3 regions of the Nesterenkonia sp. AY15 genome follow, and region 1 is predicted to be linked to each of the others. Evidence: predicted binding sites of a transcription regulator. Region 1 holds the regulator's gene; each other region holds the start of a gene.

What was found. Region 1 encodes HspR, which represses chaperone genes until heat shock. Its sites were predicted from a motif close to AAGTTGAGTCNNNNNGACTCAACTT; they were not measured.
Region 2: the regulator HspR is predicted to act here: its motif matches at 8,701-8,725, upstream of LSI54_RS02120 (Hsp20/alpha crystallin family protein).
Region 3: the regulator HspR is predicted to act here: its motif matches at 7,060-7,084, upstream of clpB (ATP-dependent chaperone ClpB).

The regions. Positions count from the first base shown of each region.
Region 1 covers NZ_JAJOYV010000001.1:118,804-128,646, reverse strand. The annotation lists gene LSI54_RS00570 (winged helix-turn-helix domain-containing protein) at 52-381, shown strand; gene LSI54_RS12895 (hypothetical protein) at 363-494, opposite strand; gene trmB (tRNA (guanosine(46)-N7)-methyltransferase TrmB) at 615-1,544, opposite strand; gene LSI54_RS00560 (penicillin-binding transpeptidase domain-containing protein) at 1,547-3,487, opposite strand; gene LSI54_RS00555 (heat shock protein transcriptional repressor HspR) at 3,559-3,993, opposite strand; gene LSI54_RS00550 (DnaJ C-terminal domain-containing protein) at 4,038-5,033, opposite strand; gene LSI54_RS00545 (nucleotide exchange factor GrpE) at 5,065-5,826, opposite strand; gene dnaK (molecular chaperone DnaK) at 5,841-7,697, opposite strand; gene LSI54_RS00535 (NAD-dependent succinate-semialdehyde dehydrogenase) at 7,877-9,355, opposite strand; gene LSI54_RS00530 (aspartate aminotransferase family protein) at 9,594-9,843, shown strand, end outside.
Region 2 covers NZ_JAJOYV010000001.1:472,760-482,602, forward strand. The annotation lists gene dapC (succinyldiaminopimelate transaminase) at 1-235, shown strand, start outside; gene LSI54_RS02075 (citrate synthase) at 366-1,649, shown strand; gene LSI54_RS02080 (hypothetical protein) at 1,748-2,821, opposite strand; gene dapD (2,3,4,5-tetrahydropyridine-2,6-dicarboxylate N-succinyltransferase) at 2,869-3,822, opposite strand; gene dapE (succinyl-diaminopimelate desuccinylase) at 3,910-5,043, shown strand; gene LSI54_RS02095 (SDR family oxidoreductase) at 5,118-5,831, shown strand; gene LSI54_RS02100 (GNAT family acetyltransferase) at 5,842-6,276, shown strand; gene LSI54_RS02105 (LOG family protein) at 6,302-6,907, opposite strand; tRNA gene LSI54_RS02110 (tRNA-Asn) at 6,973-7,044, shown strand; gene purU (formyltetrahydrofolate deformylase) at 7,185-8,060, shown strand; gene LSI54_RS02120 (Hsp20/alpha crystallin family protein) at 8,160-8,606, opposite strand; gene LSI54_RS02125 (siderophore-interacting protein) at 8,833-9,702, shown strand; gene LSI54_RS02130 (TM2 domain-containing protein) at 9,773-9,843, opposite strand, start outside.
Region 3 covers NZ_JAJOYV010000013.1:6,258-16,100, forward strand. The annotation lists gene LSI54_RS12620 (ATP-binding protein) at 1-902, shown strand, start outside; gene LSI54_RS12625 (hypothetical protein) at 1,394-1,723, shown strand; gene LSI54_RS12630 (UvrD-helicase domain-containing protein) at 2,062-3,159, opposite strand; gene LSI54_RS12635 (ATP-dependent nuclease) at 3,143-4,870, opposite strand; gene LSI54_RS12640 (hypothetical protein) at 5,270-6,004, opposite strand; gene LSI54_RS13300 (transposase) at 6,637-6,888, opposite strand; gene clpB (ATP-dependent chaperone ClpB) at 7,136-9,745, shown strand; gene LSI54_RS12650 (dihydrofolate reductase family protein) at 9,830-9,843, opposite strand, start outside.

The sequences.
Region 1 (9,843 bases):
CCAGGCAGCCCAGCAGCTGCCTGGACGCAGGCCTCACGGGGAGGAGCGGCGATGATGGTTCCGGCCGAGCAGCCGGTGGCGGGAGACTCTGCGCTGCGTCTGCACACCCGATCCGGGGAGATGAAGGTCAGCGGCGACACTCTGCACCTGCCGCATCGTGACGCGGCTCCGGTCCAGCTGGCACCGGGTCCGCTGGCACTGCTCCGCGCGCTGATGAAGGCCCAAGGTGCCGTGCTCTCCAGGGAACACCTGCTGGCGGTGCTGCCGCACTGCGGCTCAGAGCACGCCCTTGAGATGTGGGTCTCGCGGCTGCGCCAATCACTGCCTGACCCGTCGATGGTCAAGACCGTGGTCAAGCGCGGCTACCGGCTGGTGGTCTGACCCACGAGAGCGTCTCCGCCGGTCTCCGGATCACAGCCGCCGCCCCACCCACCGGTGGCGAAGTCGCAGCGCTGCACGCCGTCGAGCACCACGTTGCTCACCGTGCTGCTCACCGCGGGGGCGGCATGTTTCTCCCGCAGCGCGTGCGTGACTCCTCCTGGGTCCAGGCAGGGTGGCAGGCAGAACGCCGTGGTGTGACTGGGCGCGAGTGTCTTCGGTGTTCCGGGCTGGCGCTATGGCTCCCGGATGAAGGTCAGGTCAAAGATCCGGCGGCCGACGGCGAGCGCCTTGGTCTCGAAGTCGGTCTGGACGCGCCCATCGAACCGGGGTGCCCAGCCGCCGTCGTCGTCCCGGGCCTGGTGAAGCTCCAGCGGCGCCGGCTCCTTGCCCATCGAGATGGCGTCCAGATCATGGAGGCGGACCTCGGTCAGCGGCGAGTCATCCCCCGCCCGCTCCCCCGCATGGAGGTTCCTGAACTGGGAGGAGGCGCCGATCAGCGAGCGCATCTGCACGGCGTAGCCGGACCAGTCGGTGGCCAGGCGCCAGACTCCGCCGGCAGGCAGGACTCTGGCGACCCTCTCGATGAACCCCGCATCGACGAGCCGACGCTTGTTGTGCTTCTTCTTGTGCCAGGGGTCGGGGAAGAAGATCCAGACCTCGGCGACCTGACCGGGGGCGAAGAGCTGGTCCAGGACCTCGGGCGCATTGGCCACGGCGACCCGGACGTTGCTCAGCCCCTCGCGGCGGATCCTGCTGACCAGCTGGGCGGCGCCGGGCTTGTAGACCTCGATGGCCAGGAAGTCCTTCTCCGGACTGGCGGCGGCGGCATGGGCCACCGCCTCCCCGGAGCCCGAACCGATCTCTACGATGATCGGGGCGGTGCGGCCGAACTCGGCCGCCCAGTCGACGCGGAAGCCATCGGCCACGGAGGTGTCGCGCTCTCCGTGCGGGATGTCCAGCAGCTCCTCCCCCAGCGCCGCGTCCCAGGTCCGCTGGTAGCTGGGCTTGAGCCGGTTGCTGCGCCGGACGAAGGAGAGCGGTCGGCGCATGGGCAGCGGGGGTCGGGAGTCCCCGGGATCGGTGTGCTCGGGATCGGTGTTCCCGGGGTCAGAATTCTTGGGGTCAGAGGTGTCAGGCTGGGAGATGTCGGGCTGGGAAGTCACCGCTACAGGATAGCGGAGGCCCCCTCCAGGAACTCCTGCAGCAGCGGTCCGTTGGTGGATCCGCCGAACTCCCCCTCCTCGAGGAAGATCGCCACGGCGAGGTCTCCCTGCATCGCGATGACCCAGGTGTGGGAGTAGGAGTCATCGCCGTCCCCTGCCTCCGCGGTGCCGGTCTTGGCGTAGATCCGCTCGCCCGGGACGTCCACGAGCGACTCCAGCGAGCCGAAGTTCACGGTGTCGGTCATCAGCGTGCGCAGGTCCTCGGCCTCGGCTTCTGTGATCCCGCTCTCCGGGGTCTCCGACTCCTCCGGCACGACCAGGTGGGGATGGACGGTCCTGCCGGTGGCGATCGAGGCGGTGACGGTGGCCATGCCCAAGGTGGAGGACTCCACCACGCCCTGGCCGAAGAGATTGGAGGCATGGAGGTTGAGCTCGGAGTCCTGCGGCACCGATCCCATCCGTGCGGGCACGCCCAGGTGCGTCTCCTCGACGATGCCGAGGTCGAGCGCGGCCTGGTGGACCTCCGCAGAGGTCACATCGTCGTAGGCGTCGGCGAAGACGGTGTTGCAGGAGACTGCCACCGCGTCGCGGAAGGGGATGTCTCCGAGGTACTCCGAGGGGAACCCGGTGTAGTTGCCGAAGGACTGCCCGTGCACGGTGGTCTGGTTCGAGCAGCTCACATCGGTGTCGGGGGTGAGTCCGTCGCGCAGCATGGCGAGCGAGGAGACCACCTTGAAGGTGGAGCCGGGCGCGTAGGTGGATTGGGTGGCGATCTCCACCTGGCCGCCGTCCGGGTCGTGGCTGGCGGCGGCCAGGACGCCGCCGTCGGAGGGTCGGATGGCGACGATCGCCCCAGAGGCGTCCTGATCTTCGACGATCTCCTGGGCGAGGTTCTGCAGCCGCGGCACCATGGTGGTCTCCACGTCTCCGCCGTCGGCGGGGGCCACCGAGTACAGGGGCTCGCCGTCCTTCTGGATCGCCATCCCCGGAGCTCCGCGCAGGGTCTGCTCGTAGGAGGCCTGGATGCCGGAGGTGCCGATGGTGTCGCCGACGCTCAGGCTCGGGTCTGCCTCCAGGGACTCGGCGGTCACCGGTCCCACCCGGCCCAGCAGCAGCGGGGCGAAGTCCCGGGAGTCCGCCAAGGACATCTGGTCATAGATGCCTGAGGCGCCGGGGATCGCTTCGACGTCGGTGGCGGTCACGTCGTCTTCGGATCGGCGCAGCGTGATGGCCTCCACGAAGGCCAGGTCTCCGCCGCCGAGCACGCTCTCGACGTAGGGGTCCACCGGGATCTCGACCAGCTCGGCGAGCGCCTCGGCGGAGGAGCGCAGCGTATCTTGATCGGCGGGCTCGCCGTCCTGGGCGAGCTGGGCCTTGTCGATGCCCAGCCGGACGACGTCGCGGTTGTAGACCATGGCCCGTCCGTCGTCGTCCATGATCCGGCCGCGGTCGGCGGGGGTGGTGGCCAGGCTGATCGACTCGGTGCCGGCATAGTCGGGCATGATGATCTCTGGCGTGGCTTCCACTGCCCAGACCTCGGTCTCCTGGTCGTAGACCAGTTCGGCGGTGGTCTCATAGGTCCAGGCCTCGCCCTCGATGCCGAGCTCCTCCAGTTCCCAGCTGTGCTGAAGCGGGACTGTGGCGGTGACCGGGCGGGGTGAATCCTCCGGCGGCTCATCGAGCACGACCTCGCCGGTGCTCACCTCAGGGGTGAGCTCCTCGAAGGGCGCGTGGAGATTCTCCACGGCCGCCGTCATGGTCTCGGGGTCTCCGGATTCAAAGCTCAGCGCGGAGAAGTCACCGCTGGAGATCGCGGAGGCCAGCGCATCGGCGGCCTCTTCCACGGTCTCGGACGGGTCGGCGCTGCAGCTGGTGAGCACCATCACGGCCGCGACCCCCACCGCGCTCGGAATGATCAGCCGGGAGCGAGAGGAGACAGACATGACCTGATTATTGCGGCACCGTGGGCGCGTCTCGGGCAGGACTCGCGGGGTGCGCACAAAGGGTCTCCAGGTCAGCGACGACGAGGGCCGGGCTCCCAGAGGACCAGCGCCTGGGTGTTGGCCCTGGCGCGGCGTCCACGGGCGACGGTGACGACGTCGCCGTGCGGACCCACGGCGAAGAATCGCGGCTTGGTGGAGTGCCGCTGCGATTCGCGCAGCTCGTGGCGCAGCGCGTCCACCGTCTCTTCGAGCACCTCCACCCGGTTCTGCAGATCGAGGATCCTGCGGATGCCCTCCAGCGAGACCCCATCCTGGGAGAACTGCTGGATCTGGCGGAGCTGCTCGATGTTGTAGGGAGAGTATCTGCGATGTCGCCCGCCCTGGCGCCGCGGGGTGACCAGACCGATCCGGTCATACTGGCGCAGCGTCTGCGGGTGCATGTCCGCGAGCTCGGCGGCCACGGAGATGACGAACATCGGCGCGTGCCGGTGTTCGGGCTCGAGCATCCGCGAGTCCAGAATCCGGGGGTCACGCATCCGGGGGTCCACCATCACAGCACCGCCTTCGCCTCGAGGCCTTTCCGGGGATCGAGCCCCTTGGTGGCTTCCGCATAGGCCTTCACGGCCTCGACCGCCTCGGCGGAGAGGTCCTTGGGAACCTCCACCTGAACCGTGACCAGCATGTCGCCGGCGACCTCGCGGCCCTTCTCCTTCCGGCGCACGCCGTGGCCCTTGAGCCGGAGCACGCGCCCGGAGGTCACTCCGGCAGGAATCTTGATGTTGACCTTCTCGCCGTGGACCGTCGGAACCTGCACCGCGGTGCCCAGCGCCGCCTCGTCGAAGGCCACGGGCAGGTGGATGCGGATGTCGTCGTCCTCGCGCTCGAAGAACCTGTGGCCGGAGACGGCGACCTCGACCAGGAGGTCACCGGCGCCGCCGGAGCCGCGCTGACCCTTGCCCTTCACGCGTACCTTCTGGCCGGTCCGGATCCCCGCGGGGATCCGGACGTCGATGACGCCGCCATCGGGCTCGCGCAGACCCACGGTGGTGCCACGGATGGCCCCACCGAAGGAGATGGTGGTCCGCGCGGTGCGGTCGGCGCCCTTCGCAGGGGCTCCGCCTCCGCCGAAGCGGCCGGAGCCGCCGAACCCGCCGGGGCCCCCGAAGAGGTCCGAGAGGTCGGGGCCGCTGGCGCCGCCGCGGCCGGAGCCGCCGCGCGCACCGCCGGCGCCTCCGTTGAAGAGGTTGCCGAAGAGATCTTCGAAGCCGCCTCCCCCACCGGGGCCCGGGCCGCCCGAGAACCGGGCGCCCGAGCCCATGGCGCGGACGGCGTCGTACTGTTCGCGCTGCTCTTTGTCAGCCAGCACGGAGTGAGCCTCAGCGACGTCCTTGAACTTCTGCTCGGCAGCATCATCACCGGGGTTCTTGTCGGGATGATGCTTCCGGGCGAGCTTTCGGTACGCCTTCTTGACGTCCTCCTCGGAGGCATCGCGGGAGACGCCGAGGATTGCGTAGAAATCTTTATCGATCCAGTCCTGTGAGGCCATGGCGCCTCCCTCCTTTCTGCTGCTTAGAGATTCAGCTCTGCTCGGGCCCGGAAGAGACCATCACCTGGGCCGCCCGGAGCAGGCGGTTCCCGTGGCGATAGCCGGCGCGCAGCACGATGGCCACGTGGTCGGCGGGGATCTCTTCATGGGGCTGAGCCATGATGGCCTCGTGCTGGTTGGGATCGAATGCTTCGCCGATCTCTCCCAACACCTCCAGACCCTGGCTCTGCAGCACCGACTCCAGCCGGGTGGCGATGTGCGCGAAGGGGCCGTCCTGGAGATCTCCGGCCTGGCGGGCCGAGGAGATGTCGTCCAGGACCGGCATCAGCTCGGTGATGAGCTGACCCTTGGTCCGGTCGCGCTCGGTCGCCCGGTCGCGCTCCACCCGTCGGCGGTAGTTGATGTACTCGGCCTGAAGCCGCTGCAGGTCAGCCTGCAGCTCGGCCTCGCGCACGCCGTCCTCGGCAGGAGCATCCTCGCGGATGCTGTCCTCGGCCAGGAGCGCCTCCGGGTCCATCGCCATGGCGGGGTCAGCGATCGTCTCCTCCTCCGTGCCACGGAGGAACTCATCAGCCGCATGGATCCGCTCTTCGGGCTCGGTCTCGACACCCCCGGTGATGCCGTCCTCAGCGGAGGTCTGAGTGAGCTCGGGCTCCTCGGCCACACGGGGGTCGGCATCCTCCACGGGGAGGTCCTGCAGAATCTTCTCGGCCTGGGCCAGCGGGTCCTGCACGGGATCCTGCTCGTCGGGCTCTTCGCCGCTGGGAACCTCAGGGTTCTTGTGATCTGCCATGTGTCAGACCCCCCTTACTTCTTCTCGGCTTCGTCCTCTTCGTCGACGACCTCTGCGTCGACGATGTCCTCATCCTCGTCCTGCGCGGGCTCGCCGGTGCCATTGGCAGCGGCGTCCGGGGCCTGCGCGTAGAGCGCCTCGCCGATCTTGACCTGGGAGGCCTGGAGCTTCTCGTACGCGGCGTTGACCTCGTCGGCGTTGTCCTCGCCCTCGAGCGCCTTCTTGAGCTCGTCGACGTCGGCCTGGACCTCGGTCTTGACCTCCTCGGGCAGCTTGTCCCCGTTGTCCTTTAGCAGCTTGTCCACGGAGTAGGCGGTGGACTCGGCGGCGTTGCGCTTCTCAGCGGCCTCGCGACGGACCTTGTCCTCCTCAGCGTGAGCCTCGGCGTCGGCGACCATGCGATCGATGTCTTCCTTCTCCAGCGAGGTGCCGCCGGTGATGGTCATCGACTGCTCGGTGCCGGTGCCCTTGTCCTTTGCGGAGACGTGGACGATGCCGTTGGCGTCGATGTCGAAGGTGACCTCGACCTGGGGCACGCCGCGGGGCGCCGGCGCGATGCCGGTCAGCTCGAAGGTGCCCAGTGCCTTGTTGTCCCGGGTGAACTCGCGCTCTCCCTGGAAGACCTGGACCGCCACGGAGGGCTGGTTGTCCTCGGCGGTGGAGAAGACCTCGGAGCGCTTCGACGGGATGGCCGTGTTGCGCTCGATCAGCTTGGTCATCACTCCGCCCTTGGTCTCGATGCCCAGGGACAGCGGGGTGACGTCGATGAGCAGCACGTCCTTGCGCTCACCGGCGAGCACGCCTGCCTGCAGGGCTGCGCCGACGGCGACGACCTCGTCCGGGTTGACGCCCTTGTTGGCGTCCTTGCCGGCGAGCTGCTTGACCAGGTCGGCGACTGCGGGCATGCGGGTGGAGCCGCCGACGAGGATCACGTGGTCGATCTCTGCGATCTTGACCCCGGCCTCCTTGATGACGTCGTTGAACGGCTTCTTGGTGCGGTCCAGCAGGTCCGAGGTCATGTCGACGAACTTCGCCCGAGACAGGGTCTCGTTGACGTGCACCGGGACGCCGTCGTTCTGGGTGGCGTAGGGGATGTTGATGTTGGCGCTGGAGGTGGAGGAGAGCTCCTTCTTGGCGCGCTCGGCCTCTTCCTTCAGACGCGGCACGGCGATCTTGTCCTTGGAGAGGTCGACTCCCTCCTTGGCCTTGACCTGCGCGACGAGCCAGTCCATGATCCGCTGGTCCCAGTCGTCGCCGCCGAGGCGGTTGTCACCGGAGGTGGAGCGGACCTGGATGGTGGAGAAGTCATCCTCATCCTTGCCGACCTCGAGCAGGGAGACGTCGAAGGTGCCGCCGCCCAGGTCGAAGACCAGGATGAGCTCGTCTTCCTTGCCCTTGTCCAGGCCGTAGGCGAGTGCCGCGGCGGTGGGCTCGTTGACGATGCGGGAGACCTTCAGGCCGGCGATCTCTCCGGCCTCCTTGGTGGCCTGGCGCTCGGCGTCGTTGAAGTACGCCGGCACGGTGATGACGGCTTCGGCGACGTCCTCGCCCAGGTAGGACTCGGCGTCGTGCTTGAGCTTCATCAGGGTGCGGGCGGAGATCTCCTGCGCGGTGTACTTCTTGCCGTCGATCTCGGTGGACCAGTCGGTGCCCATGTGGCGCTTGACCGATGCGATGGTGCGGTCGGGGTTGGACACGGCCTGGCGGCGTGCCACCTCGCCGACGAGGACCTCGCCGGACTTGGAGAATCCGACGACCGAGGGGGTGGTGCGCGCACCCTCGGCGTTGGCGATGACGGTGGGCTCGCCACCTTCGAGAACTGTGACGACCGAGTTGGTGGTTCCGAGGTCGATACCTACTGAGCGGGACATGCGATCTCCTTTCGAGAGCGGTGTTGAGTGAACTGCACTCAAGTCTTGTCCTCGCTCGACGTGGTGTCAAACTGACTTGAGTGCAGGTGACTCAACTTTCTACTCCCGGTCCAACCACAGCCTCACAGATTCCATTCCCGCGTGAGTTCTGCGCCGCCGCAGAGGCAGCCACAAGGTGCTCACATGGCGATGCCGATGTACTTGGTCTCGAGGAACTCCTCGATGCCGGTGTCGCCGCCCTCACGACCGAGTCCCGACTCCTTGATCCCGCCGAACGGGGCCGCGGGGTTCGAGACCGCACCCTGGTTCAGCCCCACCATGCCGGACTCCACGGCCTCGGCGACGCGGATGCCGCGGCGCAGGCTCTCCGTGTAGACGTAGTTGACCAGTCCGTATTCGGTGGAGTTGATCCACTCGACCACCTCGTCCTCGGTATCGAAGGGGGTCAGCGGAGCGACGGGTCCGAAGATCTCCTCCTGACGCATCCGCGCTCCGGCGGGCACGTCGGTGAGCACCGTGGGCGGGTAGAAGTAGCCCTCGCGATCCACCGGGGTGCCCCCAATCAGGACCTTGGCGCCGCCGTCGACCGCGTCGGTGACCAGCTCATCGACCTTGTCCAGCTGCTTGGCGTCGACCAGCGGCCCGACGCGCACACCGTCCTCCACGCCCCGGCCCAGGGGCAGCTTCTCCATCTCTGCGGAGAGCTTCTGCGCGAACTCATCGATGACGGAGCGGTGGACGAAGATCCGGTTCGCGGCGGTGCAGGCCTCGCCGGTGTTGCGCATCTTGGCCAGCAGCGCACCGGCCACGGCCGCGTCGAGGTCAGCGTCCTCGAAGACCACGAAACCTGCGTTTCCGCCGAGCTCCATGGAAGTGCGCAGCACCCGCTCGGAGGCCTGCTCCAGCAGCTTGCGCCCGACTCCGGTGGAGCCGGTGAAGGAGAGCTTGCGCGCGATGCCGGAGCGGATCAGCGGCTCCATCACCTTGCCCGAGGTGGAGGTCACCAGGACATTGACGGCACCTGCGGGAAGGCCTGCCTCGTGCAGGATGTCGGCGAGCGCGAGCATCGACAGCGGGGTGAGCTCGGCAGGCTTGATCACCGAGGTGCAGCCGGCGGCGATGGCCGGACCGAGCTTGCGGGTCCCCATGGCGAGCGGGAAGTTCCAGGGGGTGATCAGGATCGCGGGGCCCACCGGCTGCTTGGTCACCAGGAAGCGGGCGCCGCCGGCGGGGGCGGTCTGGTAGCTGCCGCTGATCCGGGTGGCCTCCTCGGCGAAGTGCCGGAAGAACTCGGCGGCGTAGGCGACCTCGCCGTAGGAGTCGCTCAGCGGCTTGCCCATCTCCAGGGTCATCAGCAGGGCGAGATCATCCTTGCGCTCGTGCATCAGCTCGAACGCGCGCATCAGGATGTTCGCGCGCTCCCGGGGCGGCATCGCGGCGAGTCCGGGCTGCGCGGCCTCGGCGGCCTTCAGCGCGTTCCAGCCGTCCTGCGCGGAGGCGTCGGCCACGGTGCAGAGCAGCCTGCCGGTGGAGGGATCGTTGACATCCAGGGTGACCCCGCCTTCGGCGTCCACCCATTCGCCGCCGATGTAGAGGCGCTTGGGGGCAGCCTCGATCAGGCTGGATTCGCGTTCTGCGGTGATGGTCTGCTCTGCCATGTGTCCTCCTTGAGAGGGTGCGATGGGCGTGACGTGGGCCTTCGCAGGCCAGCCTACGCCGCCCGCGCCGCGCGGTCATGCGTTCTGGCTGTGCACCGCTGCCATGTGTCGCACCGGGCGGACCACCGGCCCCGCGCCACGGCGCGCCACGGCCTGCGACGTCATATCTGGCAATGCGCCTCGATGACCGTTAGCCTGAGCTGCAAGAAGATTGTCAACAATCCGAAAGGTGTTCTCGATGGCGACGCTGTCTCCCCAGTTGAAGCAGGCGACTCCCGTGGTGGCGACCCGGGGTGAGGGCGTGTGGCTCTACGACGAGGCGGGCCAGCCGCATCTGGACTTCACCGCCGGCATCGGGGTCACCAGCACCGGGCACTGCCATCCGCATGTGGTCGCCGCCGCGCAGGCGCAGGTGGGGAGCCTGATCCACGGCCAATACACCACGATCATGCACCAGCCGCTGTTGACTCTCACCGAGCGGCTCTCCG
Region 2 (9,843 bases), 350 kb from region 1:
CCTGCAGATCGAAGAATCCGTCGCCGGTCTGTACCTGTGGTGCCGCGCGGCGGAGTCAGACCCCTCCGCCGCCACGGCGGAGGACACCTGGGCGCTGGTGGATCAGATGGCGCAGCGCGGGATCGTCGTCGGCCCCGGGGTGTTCTACGGCGAACAGGGCAACGGGTACATCCGAGTGGCGCTGACAGCCACGGATGAGCGCATCGCCGCCGCGGCGAACCGGCTCACGGGCTGAGCCGGGCTCTCGGGCCCGGGCCCGCGAAAGGCACACCCCGAGGCGTGAACCATGACACAACTGGCAACCGACCGTGACCAAGCGGTAGGTTTGTCATGATGTCCCCCTAGTGTGTCTGATAAGGAGACCCATGACTGAGCAGTCTTCTGCCCGCCTGAATTATCAGGGGGGAGATCTGGAACTACCCGTGCATTCGTCCGTGGAGGGCAATGTCGGTCTCGGTATCGCACCGCTGCTGAAGACCACCGGCGCTGTCACCTATGACCCCGGCTTCATGAACACTGCGAACGCGCAGTCTGCGATCACCTACATCGATGGCGATGAAGGGATCCTGCGCTACCGCGGCTACCCCATCGAGCAGCTGGCCGAGAAGTCCAGCTTCCTCGAGGTCTCCTACCTGCTGATCTACGGCGAGCTGCCCACCCAGCAGCAGCTCACCGATTTCGACACCGTCACCCGTCGGCACACCCTGCTGCACGAGGAGCTGCGCGACTTCTTCGGCGGCTTCCCCCGTGACGCGCATCCGATGCCGGTGCTCTCCTCCGCGGTCTCGGCGCTGTCCACCTATTACCCGGACTCGCTGGATCCCTTCAACAAGGATCACGTGGAGCGCTCCACCTACCGGATGCTCGCGAAGGTCCCCACCATCGCGGCCTACGCCTACAAGAAGTCCATCGGCCAGCCGATGCTCTACCCGGACAACAACCTGACCCTGGTCGAGAACCTGCTTCGCGGCTGCTTCGGCGTGCCTGCCGAGCAGTTCGAGCTGGACCCCACCATCGTCAAGGCCCTGGACACGCTGTTGATCCTGCACGCGGACCACGAGCAGAACTGCTCCACCTCCACCGTGCGCCTGGTCGGCTCCTCGCAGGCGAACCTCTTCGCCTCGGTCTCCGCCGGCATCAACGCCCTCTACGGCCCCGCCCACGGCGGCGCCAACGAGGCCGTGCTGGGCATGCTGCGCCAGATCCAGTCCGGCGACGTCAGCCCCGAGGCCTTCATGGAGAAGGTCAAGAACAAGGAAGACGGCGTCCGGCTCATGGGCTTCGGCCACCGGGTCTACAAGAACTACGACCCGCGCGCCCGCGTGGTCAAGGGCATCGCCGATGATCTGCTGGCCAAGCTCGGCGGCGACGACGAGCTCTTCGACATCGCCCAGCGCCTGGAGCAGAAGGCGCTGGAGGATGACTACTTCATCGAGCGCAAGCTCTACCCGAACGTGGACTTCTACACCGGCCTGATCTACAAGGCGATGGGCTTCCCGGAGAAGATGTTCACCGTGCTCTTCGCGCTGGGCCGGCTTCCCGGCTGGATCGCCCAGTGGCGCGAGATGATCGAGGATCCGTCCACCAAGATCGGACGGCCCCGCCAGATCTACATCGGCGAGCCCGAGCGCCACTACCCCGGAGTCTGACCCTCCCTCCCGTCGTCGAGCGGCGGATTCTCCGACCATCTGAGCGCCTTTTCGGCCTCAACCGGTCGGAGAATCCGCCGCTCAACGCGGTTAAGGGGTCAGCGGCGGGAGAAGCCGATGACCACGGCGTCCTCGCTGACCGTCTCCGCGCGCTCCCAGCGGCCCGAATCGCGGTGCCACTCGTAGGCGCCGGCGTGCACCGACTGGACCCCGTAGGTCTCCGCGGAGGCCACGGCCCACTGCGCCACCAGCCATTCCGGCTCGCTGTGCTCGGTCGCTGGGTCCTCGGCAGCGCCGTCTGCATCATCTTCGGTGGCGCCGGCCTCGTCTTGGACAGCGCTGACCGAGATCCGCACCACGGCTGATTCGCCGGAGCCTTCCACGGCCGCCGCCTCGGCGCCGAGCATCCCGGACAGCGAGCCCTGGAGCTCACCGCGCAGCCCCTCGGCGTCCGGGCCGGGGACTTCGATCTGGCTCAGCTGACACGTCATCACCATGGGCTGCAGGCCGGTCAGCGGTCGGGCGAAGGCCCGGGCCAGCTCCTCGTGCTGCGGGTAGAACGTCGGGTTCTGCGGTCGGCCCAGCGCCTCGGCGACCTGCTCGAGTCCCAGGTCGGGCGACCATGCACCCTCACCCTCGCCGTCGCCGTCGCGGCTGTCGATCAGCCGGGCGTAGAAGTCTTCGGCGGTGATCGGGGTGGAGCTGGTGGCTTTCACCGCGTCCCACTGCGGGCCGCCGTCGGCGAAGAGCACCGGCGACGGCGGAGCCTGCCCCTGCTCGGAATCAGCAGCCTCCGCCTCGTCGCCGTTCTCCGCCTCCTCGGCGTCTTCCTCCACAGGGTCTGCCCGGTTGTCCAGGTTCGTCTCCTGCAGCGAGATCGCGATCGCGTCGGTGGCGGCCTGAACCGGCAGCTCCAGCTCCGCGGCCGCGGCGGCGAGCTGCGCAGCCGAGTAGGTCTGCGCCGGGGTGAGCCGATGCTCCATCTCGCCGACCGTCACGGAGCAGCGTTCATCGAGGAGATACTCGTTCTCCTCGATCAGCTGCCAGGCCCCGTAGCCGGTCGCGCCGACGGCGGCCGCGACCACGGTGATGGCCGCGACGGCCTTGACCCGACGACGGCGTCGGTGCACGGTGCGGGTGACGGTGATGGGGCGATCAGCGCGGGGACTCATCCAGACCTTTCAGCTCTGGGTCGACTCGGCGTCGACCCGGTGTCGGCTCAGTTGCGGTGCAGGGCAGCGTTGAGCTCGACCTTCTGGCCCTTGCGAGGCACTGCCTGGACTGCGCCGGTGACGGAGTCGCGGCGGAAGAGCAGGTTCGGCACGCCGGAGAGTGCCGAGGCCTTCACCGTGTCCATGACGGTGCGGTCATCGGCGAGCACCGAGATCTTGGTGCCGGCGGTGACGTAGAGCCCGGCCTCGATGACGCAGTCATCGCCGACCGAGATGCCCACACCGGAGTTCGCGCCCAGCAGCACGCGCTCACCCAGGGTGATCTTCTCCCTGCCGCCCCCGGAGAGGGTGCCCATGATGGACGCGCCGCCGCCGATGTCGGTGCCGTCGCCGACCACGACCCCGGCGGAGATGCGGCCCTCCACCATGGAGGTGCCCAGCGTGCCGGCGTTGAAGTTCACGAAGCCCTCGTGCATCACGGTGGTGCCCTCGGCCAGGTGCGCGCCCAGGCGCACCCGGTCCGCGTCGCCGATGCGCACACCGGAGGGGGTCACGTAGTCCACCAGGCGGGGGAACTTGTCGATCGAGTGCACGCTGACGTGTCCGCGGGAGCGCAGCTTCAGCCGGGTGGTCTCGAAGTCGGCGACCGCGCAGGGCCCGAAGTTGGTCCAGACCACGTTGCTCAGGTGACCGAAGATGCCGTCGAGGTTGATGGTGCGCGGTTTGACCAGCCGGTGGGAGAGCAGGTGCAGGCGCAGCCACACGTCGGAGGCGGAGCTCGCCTCGGAGTCGAGGGCGGACTCCACGGAGACCACCTGGGTGGTGACCCCGCGGTCAGGATCCTCGCCGGTCGCGGCCTGCAGGGCGGCGATCAGCTCGGCGTCGTCGTTCTCGGACAGGGGGGCCATCACAGGGCGCGGGAACCAGGTGTCCAGGACGGTGCCGTCGGTGGTCACCGTGGCGAGGCCATGGCCGGATGCGGTTCGAATGTCAGTGCTCATGGCACCATCCTACTTTTTCCGGCGCTGGAGCCCAGGAGCGTCCTGTTGCGGGTCCCATGCGCGGGGGCGTTCGCCTAGGCTGGGCGGATGGATATCCGTGGACTGCTCTCCGGCGACGTCGCCGCGCTCACCGAGGCGATCATCGGCTGCGAATCCGTCTCCGGCGACGAGACGGCCCTGGCCGACGCCGTGGAGACCGCGCTTCAAGACCTGCAGGGCTTGCGCGTGCATCGCGACGGCGACACGATCATCGCGCGCACCGAGACCGGTGCGGCGCAGCGGATCATCCTCGCCGGGCACCTGGATACCGTGCCGCTGCCGACCACTCCGGGCTCCCGCGGCACCGTCCCGCCGCGCTGGGAGCAGACCGAGGGTGTAGACGTGCTCTACGGCCGCGGCGCCACAGACATGAAGGGCGGTGTGGCGGTGCAGCTGAAGCTCGCCGACGACGTCGCGGCGCGCCTGGCCGCGGGAGGCTCCCTGGACCGCGACATCACCTGGGTCTTCTACGACCACGAAGAGGTCGAGGCCAGCAAGTCCGGGCTGGGGCGGGTGCTGAACCGCGTGCCGGAGCTGCTGGACGGCGATTTCGCGGTGCTGCTGGAACCCACCCACGGCGTGGTCGAGGGTGGCTGCAACGGCACCTGCCGCTTCGAGGTGACCATCCCCGGGGTCGCCGCGCACTCCGGGCGGGCCTGGATGGGGGAGAACGCGATCCACGGCACCGCCGGGCTGCTCCGGGTCTTGAGCGAGTACGCGCCACAGACCATCACGGTGGAGGGCCTGGACTACCGCGAGGGGCTCAACGCGGTGCGGGTCCGCGGCGGGGTGGCCGGAAACGTCATCCCGGACTCCACCGTGGTGGAGATCAACTACCGGTTCGCCCCGGACAAGACCGAGGAGCAGGCCCACACCCATGTCCGCGAGGTCCTCGCCGAGGCCGGAATAGGCGCGGCTCAGCAGAAGGTGACCGACAGCTCCGCGGCCGCGCGGCCAGGGCTGGACCATCCCGCGGCCAAGGCGTTCATCGACGCCGTGGGCGGAGAGCCGATGCCCAAGTACGGCTGGACCGATGTGGCACGGTTCTCGGCCAGGGGCGTCCCGGCGGTGAACTTCGGCCCCGGAGACCCGCTGCTGGCACATTCCGACGATGAACACGTCACCGCGCAGGCGCTGCGCGACTGCCACACCGCGCTGCACCGCTGGCTGCTGGACGGCTGAGCTGCGTGGGTCTGGACGCCTGAGCTGCTGCGCCGCCACGGCAGCCCTCGGAGCGGATCCTCTAAGCTGATTTCATGACCCAACAGCAGACCGCCAGCACTCGTCCAGTCGCCCTGATCACCGGGGCTTCCCGCGGGATCGGCAAGGCCATCGCCGCCGAGCTCGGCCGGGACCACCACATCCTGGTCGGCGGGACGAACCCCGAGACCGTGGACGCCGTGGTGCAGACCCTGCCCAGCGCCGAACCGTTCCTGCTGGACCTGACCGACCTCGACGCGATCGCCCCCGCGCTGCAGGCCGCCGGGCTCGCCCGACTCGACGTGCTCGTCCACTCGGCCGGACTCGCCTGGATGAACCCGGTCGCGGAGACCTCTCCGACGCAGTTCCAGGAGATGTTCACCGTCAACGTCTTCGCCGTCGCGGAGCTGACCCGCGCCGCGCTGCCGCTGCTGCGCGAATCCACCGGACAGGTGCTGAGCATCAACTCCGGGGCAGGATTCACCGCCGGACCCGGAAGCTCGCTCTACTCCGGGACCAAGTTCGCGCTGCGTGCGCTCACCGACGCGCTGCGCGAGGAGGAGCGGGGCCGGGTCAGGGTCACCTCGATCCACCCAGGCCGGGTGGACACCGACATGCAGGTCGCCCTGCAGGAGTCCATGGGCAACGAGGACTACGACGGGGGCATCTACATCTCCCCGCAGGCGATCGCCGAGGCGGCGCGCACCGTGGTGGACATGGAGGACGCCTCCATGGTGGAGAGCATCTCCATCCGCCCGGTGCAGAGATAGCAGGGAAGACGTGACCGACCTGCGCGTCACCGAGCTCCCCGAAGAACTGCTCGATGCCGCCGTCGGGCTCTGGCAGCAGGCCGGGCTCACCCGGCCCTGGAATGACCCGCTTGAGGACTGCCGGCGGGCCCTCACCGGAGAAGAGTCCACGGTGCTCGCAGCGCTCGACGCCGCGGGGGAGCTGGCCGGCACGGTGATGGTCGGCCAGGACGGTCACCGCGGCTGGATCTACTATCTCGCCGTCGACCAAAGGCATCAGGACCAGGGGCTCGGCAAGGCGCTCCTGGCCGGGGCCGAGCACTGGCTGCGCGGGCGCGGGGTGCCCAAGCTGATGCTCATGGTCCGGCAGGAGAACGCAGGCGTCCAGGACTTCTACCGGGCGCTGGGCTACACCGACCAGGACACCGTGGTGCTGGGCCGCTGGCTGGACACCGAGCTGGATTGACGCCCGGCTGCCCGACGGCTGAGCCTCAGCGTCCGGCGGGAGGCGTCCAGGCTCGCAGCTTCGCGATCAGGTCCTGCGGATCGGTGCTGATCACCAGTGCCGCGCGGCGCCAGGCGGACATGAAGCCCTCATCGACCATATGGTCCACCATGGCCAACAGCGGATCCCAGAATCCCTTGACGTTGTAGAGCCCCACCGGCTTGGCGTGCAGACCCAGGTACTGCCAGGTCCACACCTCGAAGAACTCCTCCAGCGTTCCCATGCCGCCGGGCAGCGCGATGAAGCCATCACCGAGGTCCACCATCCGGGACTTCCGGGTATGCATGTCGGGCACGATCTCCAACGAGGTCAGCCCATGATGTCCCACCTCGCGTCCGATCAGCACCTCGGGGATGATCCCGTGGACCTCGCCGCCGGCCTCCAGGGCCGCATCGGCGATCTGCCCCATCAGGCCGACCTTCCCGCCGCCGTAGACCACGCCGATGCCGGCCCCGGCCAGCGCGGTGCCGAGCCGGCGGACCTCTTCGGTGTAGTCGAGATCAGCTCCGGAGGCGGAACCGGTGAAGACCGTGAGAGCATTGAACCGCGGGGCAGGGGCAGTCGCTGGGGTGTCGAGAGATACAGGCGTCACGGATCTATGATTCCACAGCGATTTCACAGCGACCAGGAACCCCTGTTAGACTTTCGTAGTCGCAATCCTCCATAGCTCAACGGCAGAGCACTCGACTGTTAATCGAGCGGTTGTTGGTTCGAATCCAACTGGGGGAGCAGATTCGCCCTCGCCCTCACGGGCGGGGGCGTTTTTCATGTCATAGTGTGCTTCGTGCGACGCTGTCCGTGACGGGGCCGCTTCGATGATGCAAGGCTGTCCCGCCGCCCTGACCTGGTGAACCTGATTCGGAGACTTGATGAGCGCCCCTGAGACGAAGACCCACGACATCGCCCGGCTGATCATCTCCTGCCCGGACCAGCCAGGGATCGTGGCGGCGGTCTCGGAGCTGATCGCCGAGGTCGGCGGCAACATCATCAGCCTGGACCAGTACTCCACCGGCGTGGAGGACGGCCGATTCTTCCAACGCACCGTGTTCCACCTGCCCGGACTCGCCGCGGCGAAGCCCGCGGTGGAGCAGGCCATCCAGACGAAGCTTGCTGATCGCTTCTCCATGGACTACTCGCTGGCAGCGGCAGATCAGCCCAAGCGGGTGGCGATCTTCGCGTCCAAGACCGACCACTGCCTGCTGGATCTGCTCTGGCGGCACCGCCGCGGTGAGATCCCGATGGACATCGTCATGGTCATCTCCAACCACGCCGACCTCGCCGAAGATGTGCGGCCCTTCGGGATCCCGTATTTCCACGTGCCGGTGATCAACGGGGACAAGGCTGCGGCCGAGGCCCGGCACCTGGAGCTGCTGAAGGGCAACGTCGACATGATCGTGCTCGCCCGGTACATGCAGATCATCTCCGAGGACTTCCTCGAACATGTCGGGGCTCCGGTGATCAACATCCACCACAGCTTCCTGCCCGCCTTCATCGGCGCCGGCCCGTACCAGAAGGCCGCTGACCGCGGAGTGAAGCTCATCGGCGCCACTGCCCATTACGTGACCAAGGACCTCGACGAGGGTCCGATCATCGAGCAGGACGTCATCCGGGTCTCGCACAGCGACGACGTGGCCCAGCTCACCCGCTTCGGCGCCGACGTCGAACGCGCCGTGCTCTCCCGTGCGGTGAAGTGGCACTGCGAAGACCGGGTCATCCGCAACGGCAGCACCACGATCGTCTTCTAGCTCTTCTCCTCCGTCGAGGGGCGGATTCTCCGGGTGCCTGACGGGCCGGGAAGCCCAGACTGGCCGGAGGATCCGCCTCTCAGCGAGAAGAGGGAGGGATCAGGATTCGAGGTTCTTCTCGCGCTCGGTGGAGGTGACCTGGATCTTGCGCGGCTCCTCGGTGGCGTAGACCCCGGTCACGCGGACCGTGAGCACGCCTGATTCGTAGGTCGCGGAGATCGCGTCACTGGAGACCTCGCCCGGCAGGGTGATGGTGCGGGAGAAGGACCCGTAGCGCACCTCGCGCAGACCCTCGGCCTCGGTCTCGCTGCGACGCTCCCCGGACACGGTCAGCGTGCGTCCGGTCAGTTCGACCGCGACGTCCTTGTCCGGGTCGATGCCGGGGAGGTCGGCGCGCAGGACCAGGTCCTCACCCTCGCGATGGGCATCCACGGCGGGCACGAAGCCGGCCTGGCGCTGGGCCGCATCCATCGAGGGAGTCCGCATGCTGCGGAAGACATCGTCGATCAGGGCGAAGGGGTCCAGACGGGTCAGAGAGTTGTTCATAACGGCAATCAGCTCCTTATGCTCATCGCTCTATAGGACTGGGTCAGTGCCTTGCGGCGTCGGTTCCTGTGGAACCCACACCCAGTATATTCCCAAGTTGAGCATGATGCACTCAACTTTTTCGACGGATTGGACAACGATTCGAGCACGGGCTTCTGTCGCAATACAGGCCTCCGCAGCTGAGGCTCACCTCCGCCGGGCCACCCGGTTCGATTAGAGTGCCGGGGTGTCCAAGTCAAAGAAAACGCGCATCCAGCACGTCCTGGCCGTCGAGGCCAAGAAGCAGCTCAGTCCGCACATGATCCGGCTGGTCCTGGGCGGACCCGGGTTCGAGGCGATCGAGTTCAAGTCCGTGGGGGAGTCGCCTGCCACGGACCAGTACATCAAGCTGCTCTTCCTTCCGCAGAGCGCCGCGGAGGCCGCGCAGCTGCCCGAGGGTCTGGACCTCAGCCGCCCCTATGACATGGACGCGCTGCGCGAACAGCTGCGCACCGAACAGATGCCGGCGACCCGGACCTACACCATCCGCCACGTCGACCATGAGAACTCGCAGATCTGGGTGGATTTCGTGGTCCACGGCGAGGAGGGCCGCGCCGGAGTCTGGGCGAAGAACGCGCAGATCGGGGAGCAGATCAGCTTCTTCGGGCCCGGGAGCGGCTACGCTCCGCGCGGGGAGGCTGAATGGCACCTGCTGGCCGGTGACGAGGCCGCGCTGCCCGCGATCGCCTCGGCGCTTGAATCGATGGCTGAGGACGCGCGCGGGGTCGCCGTCGTCGAGGTCCGTGACGCGGCCGAGCGCCAGCCGCTGGATGTCCCCGCAGGGATGGACCTGGTCTGGCTGCACCGCGAGGCCGACTTCAGCCCGGAGACCACGATGCTCGCGGAGTACCTGGAGGAGCTGGCCATCCCGGAAGGTGATGTGCAGGTCTTCGTGCACGGCGAACGGGCCCAGATGAAGCGGATCCGCCGCATGCTGGTGGATCAGAAGGGGCTGGAGCGCAAGGCGATGTCACTTTCCGCATACTGGGCGAACGGCCGGATCGAGGACCAGTTCCAGGCCGAGAAGCGCACCCCGGTGGGGCGGATCGAGGACTGAGCGGGGTCCGCAGAGCGGAGCAGCGAGCCAGGGAGACCAGGAACGACGACTCCGCCCATCCCGCGTCGGCTCAGCCCGCCACCCCTGAACTGGTGCCGACCACCAGGGCGAAGACCAGGCCGACCGCCAGCAGCAGCATCG
Region 3 (9,843 bases), on a different contig from region 1:
TCCAACGCCAGGAACTCGGCGCACTCGGCCAGCTCGGCGGACGCGTCCTCGCCCGGGACCTATGGGATAACGTCGCGGGAATGCGCAAGGAGAAGGAACTGCTCGAGCGCCGGCTCGTCCTGCCTCTTGCCGAAGCGGACCTCGCGGACGAATTCGGCGTGGTGCCACCGCGCGCCGTGGTTCTCTTCGGCCCGCCCGGCACCGGGAAGACCACTTTCGCCAAAGCCATCGCCTCCCGCCTCGAGTGGCCCTTCGTCGAAGTGTTTCCCTCCCGCCTCGCCGCCGACCCGCAGGGCCTGGCGGGAGCGTTGCGCGAAACGTTCCTCGAGATCGCCGACCTGGAGCACGCCGTGGTGTTCATCGACGAGGTGGAAGAAATCGCCTCCCAGCGCTCCGGCGAACCGCCCTCGCCGCTGCAGGGAGTCACCAACGAGCTCCTCAAGATCATCCCGGCCTTCCGCGAACAGCCCGGGCGCCTACTGGTCTGCGCTACCAACTTCATTCGCGCGCTGGACACCGCCTTCCTTCGCCACGGCCGTTTCGACTACGTCATCCCCATCGGACTGCCGGACCGGCAGGCCCGCGAAGCCATGTGGCAGCGCTTTATCCCGTCACCCGTAGTGGACGCCGTGAACGTGGAACTGCTCGTGGCACGCACCGAAGGATTCTCCCCTGCGGATATCGAATACGCGGCACGCAGTGCCTCCCAGCAGGCACTGGAAAAAGCAGTGTACGACGACGGCCGGCTGGCTTCAGTCGGTACGGCTTCGGCCCGGGAGGCGCTACGGAAGGGACCCTCTACACAGGACTACCTCGACGCAATCTCTGAAACCCGCACCACCGTCAGCGCCGAAGTGCAGCAGGACTTCTTGGAAGATATCGACGCCCTAGGCCGTGTGTAGTGGCTGGGGAGACTTGGCCGGTGCTTCTGAACTGTGGGCTGACGGCGTCAAAGCCGATAGCTAAACTCGCTGACCCTAGTCTTTTTGTTTCGGTGGTAAGTGTAGGATCCCGCGGATCTTGTCACACGGGTCAGGCGCTGACATGGGGTGTGACATGTCGGTGAGACGCGGTTTGTCTCACTAACTTGTCGTAATCCTCAGGCTTGTCCGTATTCCATACCGGCTGTCACCCGACGAATAGTCGTCACCAGCGCCCTAGCTTCTGCAGTCAGGCGCACGAGTCGATATCACGCCATGTCCCATGGAGGATCTAGCTTCCACCCTCTACCGTGGAGAGATGAGTGTTGTACGGATTCGGTTCAGCTCACTCCGCGGTTATTGTGACAAGTGCCCTCCTGCTCACGGGCTGTGGCAGCGAAGAACCGGCACCTCAACCCTCGACGTCTCCGACCCAGCACGGCGCCGACTCCTCAGAGCCCTATCGTGAGTTGGTGGAGATGACCTCTGAGGAAGACCGGCCGCGCGGTGAGGTCCAGGAGCCCGTCGAAGTACTTTTCTCCCCGCACTATGTGAGGTTGGGAGACTACAAGCAAATCCACGAAGACGTCCTACGGTTCCATTTCTACATGGGCAACTTTGATTGCGATGGGTTGCAGTCCAGGGTGGAAGAGACCGAAGACGAGATAGCCGTCGCAGTAATCACCGGGACGCGCGAGGGCGGGGACGGGTGTTCGGAGGAGGCCGTTTTTGGAGCCATCGACGTCGAACTCGAGAATCCCGTGGGCGACCGCGAAGTCGTGGACCTCAGCCAGCGCCTCTGAGCACCATCGCTCTACGTGGATGCTCCAGGGCTGACAGAAATAGGCTCCCCGCGAAGGAACTGTTGGCACCATTCACCTAGGGCCATCAATTCGGTAGGAGCTGGACGCGGGCGCCCCTGTCAGATTCTTGCTCATCGGCGGCCGGCGACGACCACCAGCGCTCCAACCCCTGGCCCACTGGTTAAGCGTAGGGTCCGCCAAAAACGTCCTCGACAACCAGGCGGGGATTTATGGGGTCTGCGGCCCATGTGCATCCGCCGTCGCTAGTTGCCGGCATAGGTCTGGCATGCGCCTGGTCCGCACTCGTGGTCATGCGGTTCCTTGAAAGGCGCGGCGGATCACTCCCGTTCAGGACTCCAGAACGGGAGCTGCGTCTTTGTGGAAGCCTTGTTCGTCACGATGCCAACGCTGTACTCCGCGCGAGTTACTGCCACATATAGCTTCGCTAGCGTGGATGGAGCCAACTCCCGGTTACTTTCCAAGTACGCGATCATGCCAGTAGTGGGGTGCACAAGCACGTCTTCGAAGCTGAGCCCTTTCACCTTGCCCATGTTGCGGGCGCTCGGACCAGCTTTTCGGTTTCGGCGATCCCAGCGAAGTTCCTGGGGCTTGTGCCTCGCGGTGTACGCGCCGACGGCTGATTCGTGCACTAGGAAGACGCCGGTGTGATGGCGAGTCCCAGGTTCTTTGGTCGAAGTCGTTGGTTCGAGACGTGGGTATAAAGAGTCGGCGAAGTCGCAGATCTCCTGCAACGACCTTCGGCACTCGTTTTTGTTCTCGCGAGCAACAATGCCGTCCTCAACCCTCTCGTTGATCCAGTCTATGAACCCGGAACCACGATATTTCTTGTGTTTCACCTGGGCGTTTGTACTGTAAACCGCCTGCCGGGGGTCACATACCATCACCACCCGGATACGCGAGGCGAGCAAAGCATCTAGGAGGTCCAAGTCATACCCGCTCATGTCCTGGGCTTCATCGATGTAGATCTCGTCCCAAAGAAGCTCCAAGCGCTGAATCATGGCACCGGAGACAGCTTGATTGATTTCGCAGGCGGCCTGAGAGAGGAAATCGCTATACACGTCCCCTGCGCTGTTAAGGAAGTACTTGTTGAAGTTCCGTAAGCCTGCTCGCTGAGCGTACACGGGGCGCTCATGGAAATGGATCGAGCGGACGAAATTTGGCTCTTGGGTTTTTGATACCTGTAGTGGCTTGACGCATTCTCTTAGAAGGAAACCAAAAAGGCTCATCGTATCAACGTTAGGGGGGTAGCCCGCGGGGAGTTGACTCAGTCGATCCTCGAGCTGGCGAAGGTTCTCGTTGGTATAAGTGACAATAAGGACACGTGACCCCGGGTCGGACGTGGCTTGCCGGATAAGTTCGTGGGTTTTACCCGATCCAGCCGAAGCAACTATGGCCAGGTTAGCTGGCGATGGCATCTATGGCCTCCGAAAGATACTTCGGCAACGTGAGCATCTCATTTGAGTTGAACAGCCTGAGAGCAGCCTCAGTCTTATTCTTGTTGTCTTGCATCCACTTGCAGACATCCTCGTCGGAACCAAATGTTTTTCCCAGCATCCGCTCGAGCTTCTCGTAACCGTTCGAATGGACAAGTTGTGGCTCTAGGGTCTTAAAGTTGTTGCCGTACCCGATACAAACACTGAGAAAGGCTTCCTGCTCGTAGTTCTCGTAGCGCTTCTTTACCGCTTCGTAGTCGCCATCATTATCGGTGACCACAACGCATGGACGACCAAGGGGCCGCGCCAGGTCCAGGAACCTTGGGGCTGACAGTCCCCTTACGTTGATTACGTCGATACCGTCCTCTATCGGAAGCGTTTTGAATCTATCTCTATAGGCTTTCTGCACGATGAGCTCATCCGAGGGGCCTTCTACCAGGATCACCTTTTTTGCTAGCACCAGCCTCAAGGTGTCGTAGCCAGCGAGCTTCGCGAAGTAGTCCGATGTGCTTGGGGGAAGACTTGTGAGCGAATGCACTCCCGTGTCGCCGAGCAGAAGTAGGTTGGAGAGACCGAGCTTGTTGATTACAAAGGAGCTGTGCGTCGCCAAAATCAGTTGGTGTTCATCGCAGTGATCCTGAATGTGGCGGATCAGCCTATTGAGCTCCCCGAAGGCCAGGTGATTTTCGGGCTCCTCGATAAGCACTACGCCTACTTCTCCAGCTTTGCGAGCCAGGGCGAGCATGATTTTTAGTTTGCTTTGCTCGCCACTTCCGAGCATGGAGAAGGGCACATCGTCTAGGTGAGGCGTCAGTGCATTGTCCCATTGGTTATTCTGCGAAGAATCTACGTCCAGCGTTAGCCGCTTCTTCGTTATCTCCCCGCGCTTGTCATTTAAAGCGGCATTGATGGCGACGATCGCCTGGTCTTCAACGAAAGACTCCTGAGCGCCTCTATAACCCGCGGAAAGCTTCGTGCGCTCTCCCTGTTCGAGGGCTTCCGCCACTATTTGCTTCAGGTAATAGTCGGTCCCCGATTGGAGGCGAATCCTTGACGCGTCGATAATCGCTGCGCGTACCGGGACTGCGCGGGGATTGATCGGAATGCCGTGGAAGCCAGTCCATTCAACCTTGTAGAACTCGGTCGGTACACGCCTGACACTGGAAGTGTTCTTGAGGTATGCCCGATATTCCGCCCGCAACTCCTTGTCCAGCGCAGCGCGCAATCTGATGCCTGGGGCCATACGAGCTTCAGCGTTATTGTCCCCGGTTAGGTGCTGAGTCTCCTTGGTTGCCTTGAGATACAGGTCGACGACGATGACAGGCGGGTCGGGAGGGTTGCTCGGTCGCTTCCGAAGCGTCTCTAGGTATTCTGCGGTCGCTTCGTCATTGATGAAGTGAGGATTGAGCTCGGTCGCGAAATGGCGCCCTTGCCATCTCCCGCTAAGCGCCAGGTTAATAGCCTCGACGACTGTTGACTTGCCCTGGTCGTTGGTTCCTACGAGGAGATTCAGACCGGTCTGAAATTTTATGTCTGCCTTTTTGAAGCGGCGGAAGTTCTCTAGATAAAGATGTTGCACCAGGCCGCGGTCTTGCGGCGCCGTCGTCTGACCGTCATTAGTGGTATCCGGTTGCACAGACATGTTGAAGTGTTCTCCTGCACCTTTAACTAAATCAGCTCTTAGGGTCTCCATTCTACGTAATAACTTAGCGGACTCTGTCGCTGGGGCGGATCTCCTTTGATCGTCCTTGCTTCGATGACAACGTATTTCCGAATGGAGAGCGGTGGGTGTCGCCAGAATGGTATGACCTGGGGGAGGTTGCGTACGACCCTCCTCTAACTCAGGGCGGCGCTACCTCGTTGCGGTCGAGGGGAGTCAAGCAGGGCCTCCCACGTCTTCGAACACCAGTAGCCTCGACGCTAGGAGCAAGAATGACAGGCAGCTATCAGTGCGATCTCGATTCGGCTGCTGCCATCGGCACAGGAAGGGCTGCGCGGGGTTCGCAGTGTTGTGGAGATGACGTTCCTAGCTTCACTTCCCGGGGACACTGGTCGGGGGTTGAAAGTCGACAGTCGCTAGGGAGTAGGAGAGTCAGCGAGGGGCGTCCTTGGCCCAGTCAGGGGTCGTCTCGAGTGCATCACGGAGCAACAGGTAACGCTTCCGTTTTCGGACCTGGTAGTCATCGTCTCCCCATTTAACCTCAGTCATTCGGAGAAGCCCGAAGTGCTTGAGCTCTTGTGTTGCCCGGGTCCACGTGTCATCAGAAAGCCCGTACTGCTTCTTTCGGTGACCGTCCATGAGTTCACCCTGAGGATGAGTGGACCCACCGTTGAGTTCTAGTAAAGCCATAAATACTGCGATTGCTCTTCCGCTGAGTCGCAGGATCCACATGTTGGTCCACAAAGTGAAGGGCACCCCGACCCAGCGGGGACCATTGCCATCCCACTCGTTCCCGGAACCGTCAGGATGCAGGAGAAGCAACCCGGTCTTTCCGTTGGTCAGTTGTGTAGTCGTGACTAATTTCTTCTCCTGCAACCATTTCTTGGCGTCGTTGGCTCGGCGAGGGCCCGTGTTTTCAGGCAGGTTTAGTGACTGAGCCAGATATCGCGTCGGTCGGTCGGGGAGCGTATGGGGAGCCTTCGTCGCTTGCATTGCAAGGGTCATGTGCAATTTGAGGCGCAACTCATTCGACTGCACGAGCCACGCGGCAGTCGGAGTGGCATCACCCCTCTTTACGTACTCGATCGGAAAGTTGACGCTCGTCTTCCGTTTCGATCTATCGGTTGCACGATTCAACGCTTCGATGGCTTCCGACGGGACGTCCATGAGGCTGCTCCGTCCAAGTAATTCACGTCCTCAGCGGAGAAACGTGGGGTACGGGGGTGCTGGGGGTACCTGGGCTACAAGAAGTACTTCTATATAAGGTACCGCTTCAACCGTGTTCTGTCTCCGCTGAGGGCGGCATGACGGTCCGGTGAAAACGTCATACGTCACCGCCGAGACCGGGCCAACACCTCGCTCAACCCGTAACTGACCAGCCTTGCTCATCAAGCAATGAAAGGGGAAAGTGTTCTTACAGCCAGATGCCCCCTTGTCCGCCAAGACCAAAGGGGGCATCTCGAAGAGAAGGGAGGACCCGATGAGTACAGGTTTCCGCATCACTGTCACTAGGACTGTATCCGGAATTACTATCACGATCGAGCCCTGGTAGCTCGAGGGGGCGGGGTAGACACCCCGCCCCCTTACTCACTTTCGACTGCGGCTGTCGTTGCGTACTCGACGAGTGATCCCTGCGATGATCATGGCTCGCCTCATTCCCACGCTTTTCATGCTGTAGATAGGGGGCCTTCACCGTGCACTGAATCGGAGGGGGTGCCCAGTGAGTCTGAAGCTTCTGTTTGTACGGTTCGACTGAGGGTTGGAGGTCGCGCGGTGGACGACCGGTTATCGGGCGGTCTCTAGCGGCTCGGCTTCTCGCAAGTATCTCGTCGACGACTTCCGTCAGTGGAGCAGCGGCATCGATCAGAACGCTCTGCCGCGGTGCTCAGCCCGGGGATCTCGCCACGGTCGATCCGGTCTTGTCGGCGCCAGGCGTAGATCGTCTGGTCGCTGATTTGCAGGTCATGGGCGATGCTCGCGACGCTGCCTCCAGCGTGGAGCAGGTCCAGCACTCGTCGCCGGAATTCGGCGGGGTATCCTCTTCGTCCCATCTGGTCCTCCTGTGCTCAGGACATCCAGAATCCAGGAAATTCGTGCTCTAGGAACCCGGGACGGACCACACGCGGTGGCCAACTAATTGAGAAAAGTCCAACTTAGGCGGGAACCTACAGTAAGTGATCGCGGGACCGCCTGCCGGCGATGGAATACTTCCGCCCAACTCAAAGTTGAGTACTATTGACTCAAGTTTATTCGGCGCCGTCGTGCAACCGGCGTCACCACGCACTGGGAGGGGCAGACATGGACGTCAAACTCACGACCAAATCGCAGGAGGTCGTCTCCGCGGCCGCAATGAACGCGAACACCGCGAGCAACCCGCAGGTGGAGCCGGCCCACATCCTCAAGGCACTGGTGGATCAGCGCGAATCCATGGCCGTCGCGCTGCTCAAGGCAGCCGGAGTCGATCCCGACGCCGTGAGCACCCGCGCCTCCGCCATCATCAAGGCGTTGCCCGCCACTCGCGGGGACTCCGTCGCCGCTCCGCAGTTCTCGCCCGCCGGGCTCAACGTCATCAAGGCTGCCCAGGCGCAGGCCGAGGACTTCGGCGATGACTTCGTCTCCACGGAACACCTGCTGATCGGCGCGGCCACCGACGGCGGCGCGGTGGGCCGGGCCCTCGCGGATGCCGGCGCGACCCTGCAGGCGCTCAAGGCCGAGCTGCCAGGGCTGCGTGGAGACCGCAAGGTCACCACCCCTGACCCGGAGAACACCTTCCAGGCCTTGGAGAAGTACGGCACGGACATGACCGAGATCGCGCGCTCGGGCAAGCTGGACCCCGTGATCGGGCGTGACTCGGAGATCCGCCGGGTGGTCCAGGTGCTCTCGCGCCGGACCAAGAACAACCCGGTCCTGATCGGCGAGCCCGGCGTCGGCAAGACCGCCGTCGTCGAAGGCCTGGCCCAGCGCATGGTCGCCGGTGACGTGCCGGAGTCGCTGCGCGAGAAGACGCTGATCTCGCTGGACCTGGGCGCGATGATCGCCGGTGCGAAGTACCGCGGGGAGTTCGAGGAGCGGCTGAAAGCCGTGCTCGAGGAGATCAAGGCCGCGGAAGGCAGGATCGTCACCTTCATCGACGAGATCCATACCGTGGTCGGAGCCGGCGCCTCGCAGGGCTCCATGGACGCTTCCAACATGCTCAAGCCGATGCTCGCCCGTGGGGAGCTGCGCCTGATCGGTGCGACCACGCTGGATGAGTACCGCGAGAACATCGAGGCCGACGCCGCCCTGGAGCGCCGCTTCCAGCAGGTCTACGTGGGAGAGCCCTCGGTGCCCGACGCGATCGCGATCCTGCGCGGGATCAAGGAGCGCTACGAGGCGCACCACAAGGTGGGCATCGCCGACAACGCCCTGGTCGCCGCCGTCACCCTCTCCGACCGCTACATCAGCGGCCGTCAGCTGCCGGACAAGGCCATCGACCTCATCGATGAGGCCGCCTCCCGGCTGCGCATGGAGATCGACTCCGCCCCGGTGGAGATCGACGAGCTGCGTCGCGTGGTGGACCGGCTCACCATGGAGGAGCTCGCGCTGCAGAACGAGACCGACGCCGGCTCCGCCGAGCGGCTGATCACCCTGCGCGAGGACCTGGCCGACCGCAAGGAGGAGCTCGCCGAGCTCACCGCGCGCTGGGAGGCCGAGAAGGGCGAGCTCAACCGCGCCGGTGAGCTGCGCGTGACCCTGGACGAGCTGAAGTCCGCCGCCGAACGCGCCCAGCGCGACGGCGACCTCGCCGAGGCCTCCCGGCTGCTCTACGGCGAGATCCCGCAGGTCGAGAAGGACCTGGCCGCCGCTGAGGAGGAGGACGCCTCCACCCCGGCCCCGGAGAAGAAGATGGTCGCCGACGAGGTCGACGCCGACGGGATCGCCGGGGTCATCTCAGCCTGGACCGGCATCCCTGCCGGGCGGCTGCTGCAGGGCGAGACCGCGAAGCTGCTCCAGATGGAGGAGCTCATCGGCTCGCGGCTGATCGGGCAGACCAAGGCTGTAGGGGCGGTCTCCGACGCCGTTCGCCGCGCGCGCACCGGCGTCTCCGACCCCGACCGACCCACCGGCTCCTTCCTCTTTCTGGGCCCAACCGGCGTGGGCAAGACCGAGCTGGCCAAGGCGCTCGCGGAGTTCCTCTTCGACGACGAGCGCTCCATGATCCGCATCGACATGTCCGAATATTCGGAGAAGCACTCGGTGGCCCGGCTGGTCGGTGCGCCCCCAGGCTATGTGGGCTTCGACCAGGGCGGCCAGCTCACTGAAGCAGTCCGGCGTCGTCCTTATTCGGTGGTGCTCCTGGATGAGGTGGAGAAGGCCCACCCCGAGGTCTTCGACATCCTGCTCCAGGTCCTCGATGACGGCCGGCTCACCGACGGCCAGGGCCGCACCGTGGACTTCCGCAATACGGTGCTGATCCTGACCTCCAACATGGGCTCCCAGTTCCTGGTGGACCAGACCCTGGAGACCAAGATCAAGCATCAGCGGGTCATGGACGTCGTCCATGCCTCCTTCAAGCCCGAATTCCTCAACCGACTCGATGACATCGTGATGTTCGATCCGCTGAGCATGGAACAGCTCAGCGGCATCGTGGAGCTGCAGATCGGGCTGCTGCAGGAGCGCATGGCCGCACGGCGTCTGGTCCTGGAGGTCACTGAGGCCGCGCGGGACTGGCTGGCGTTCACCGGCTACGACCCCGCCTACGGCGCTCGGCCCCTGCGGCGACTGGTGCAGCGCGAGATCGGCGACCAGCTGGCGCGCGCGCTGCTCTCCGGGGAGGTCGAGGACGGAGACACCGTCCTGGTAGACCGGCAGGAGCTCGCCCTGGAAGGGGAGTCCGTGCACGGGCTCACCGTGACCAAGAAGTCCTGACCCCTACCCTCCCCGGGTGGTTGAGTTCTCCGGTCGGTACGTAACCGCCGGAGAACTCAGCCACCTGGGAGTAGAGGCCAGGCTTCAGCGGTGGACGT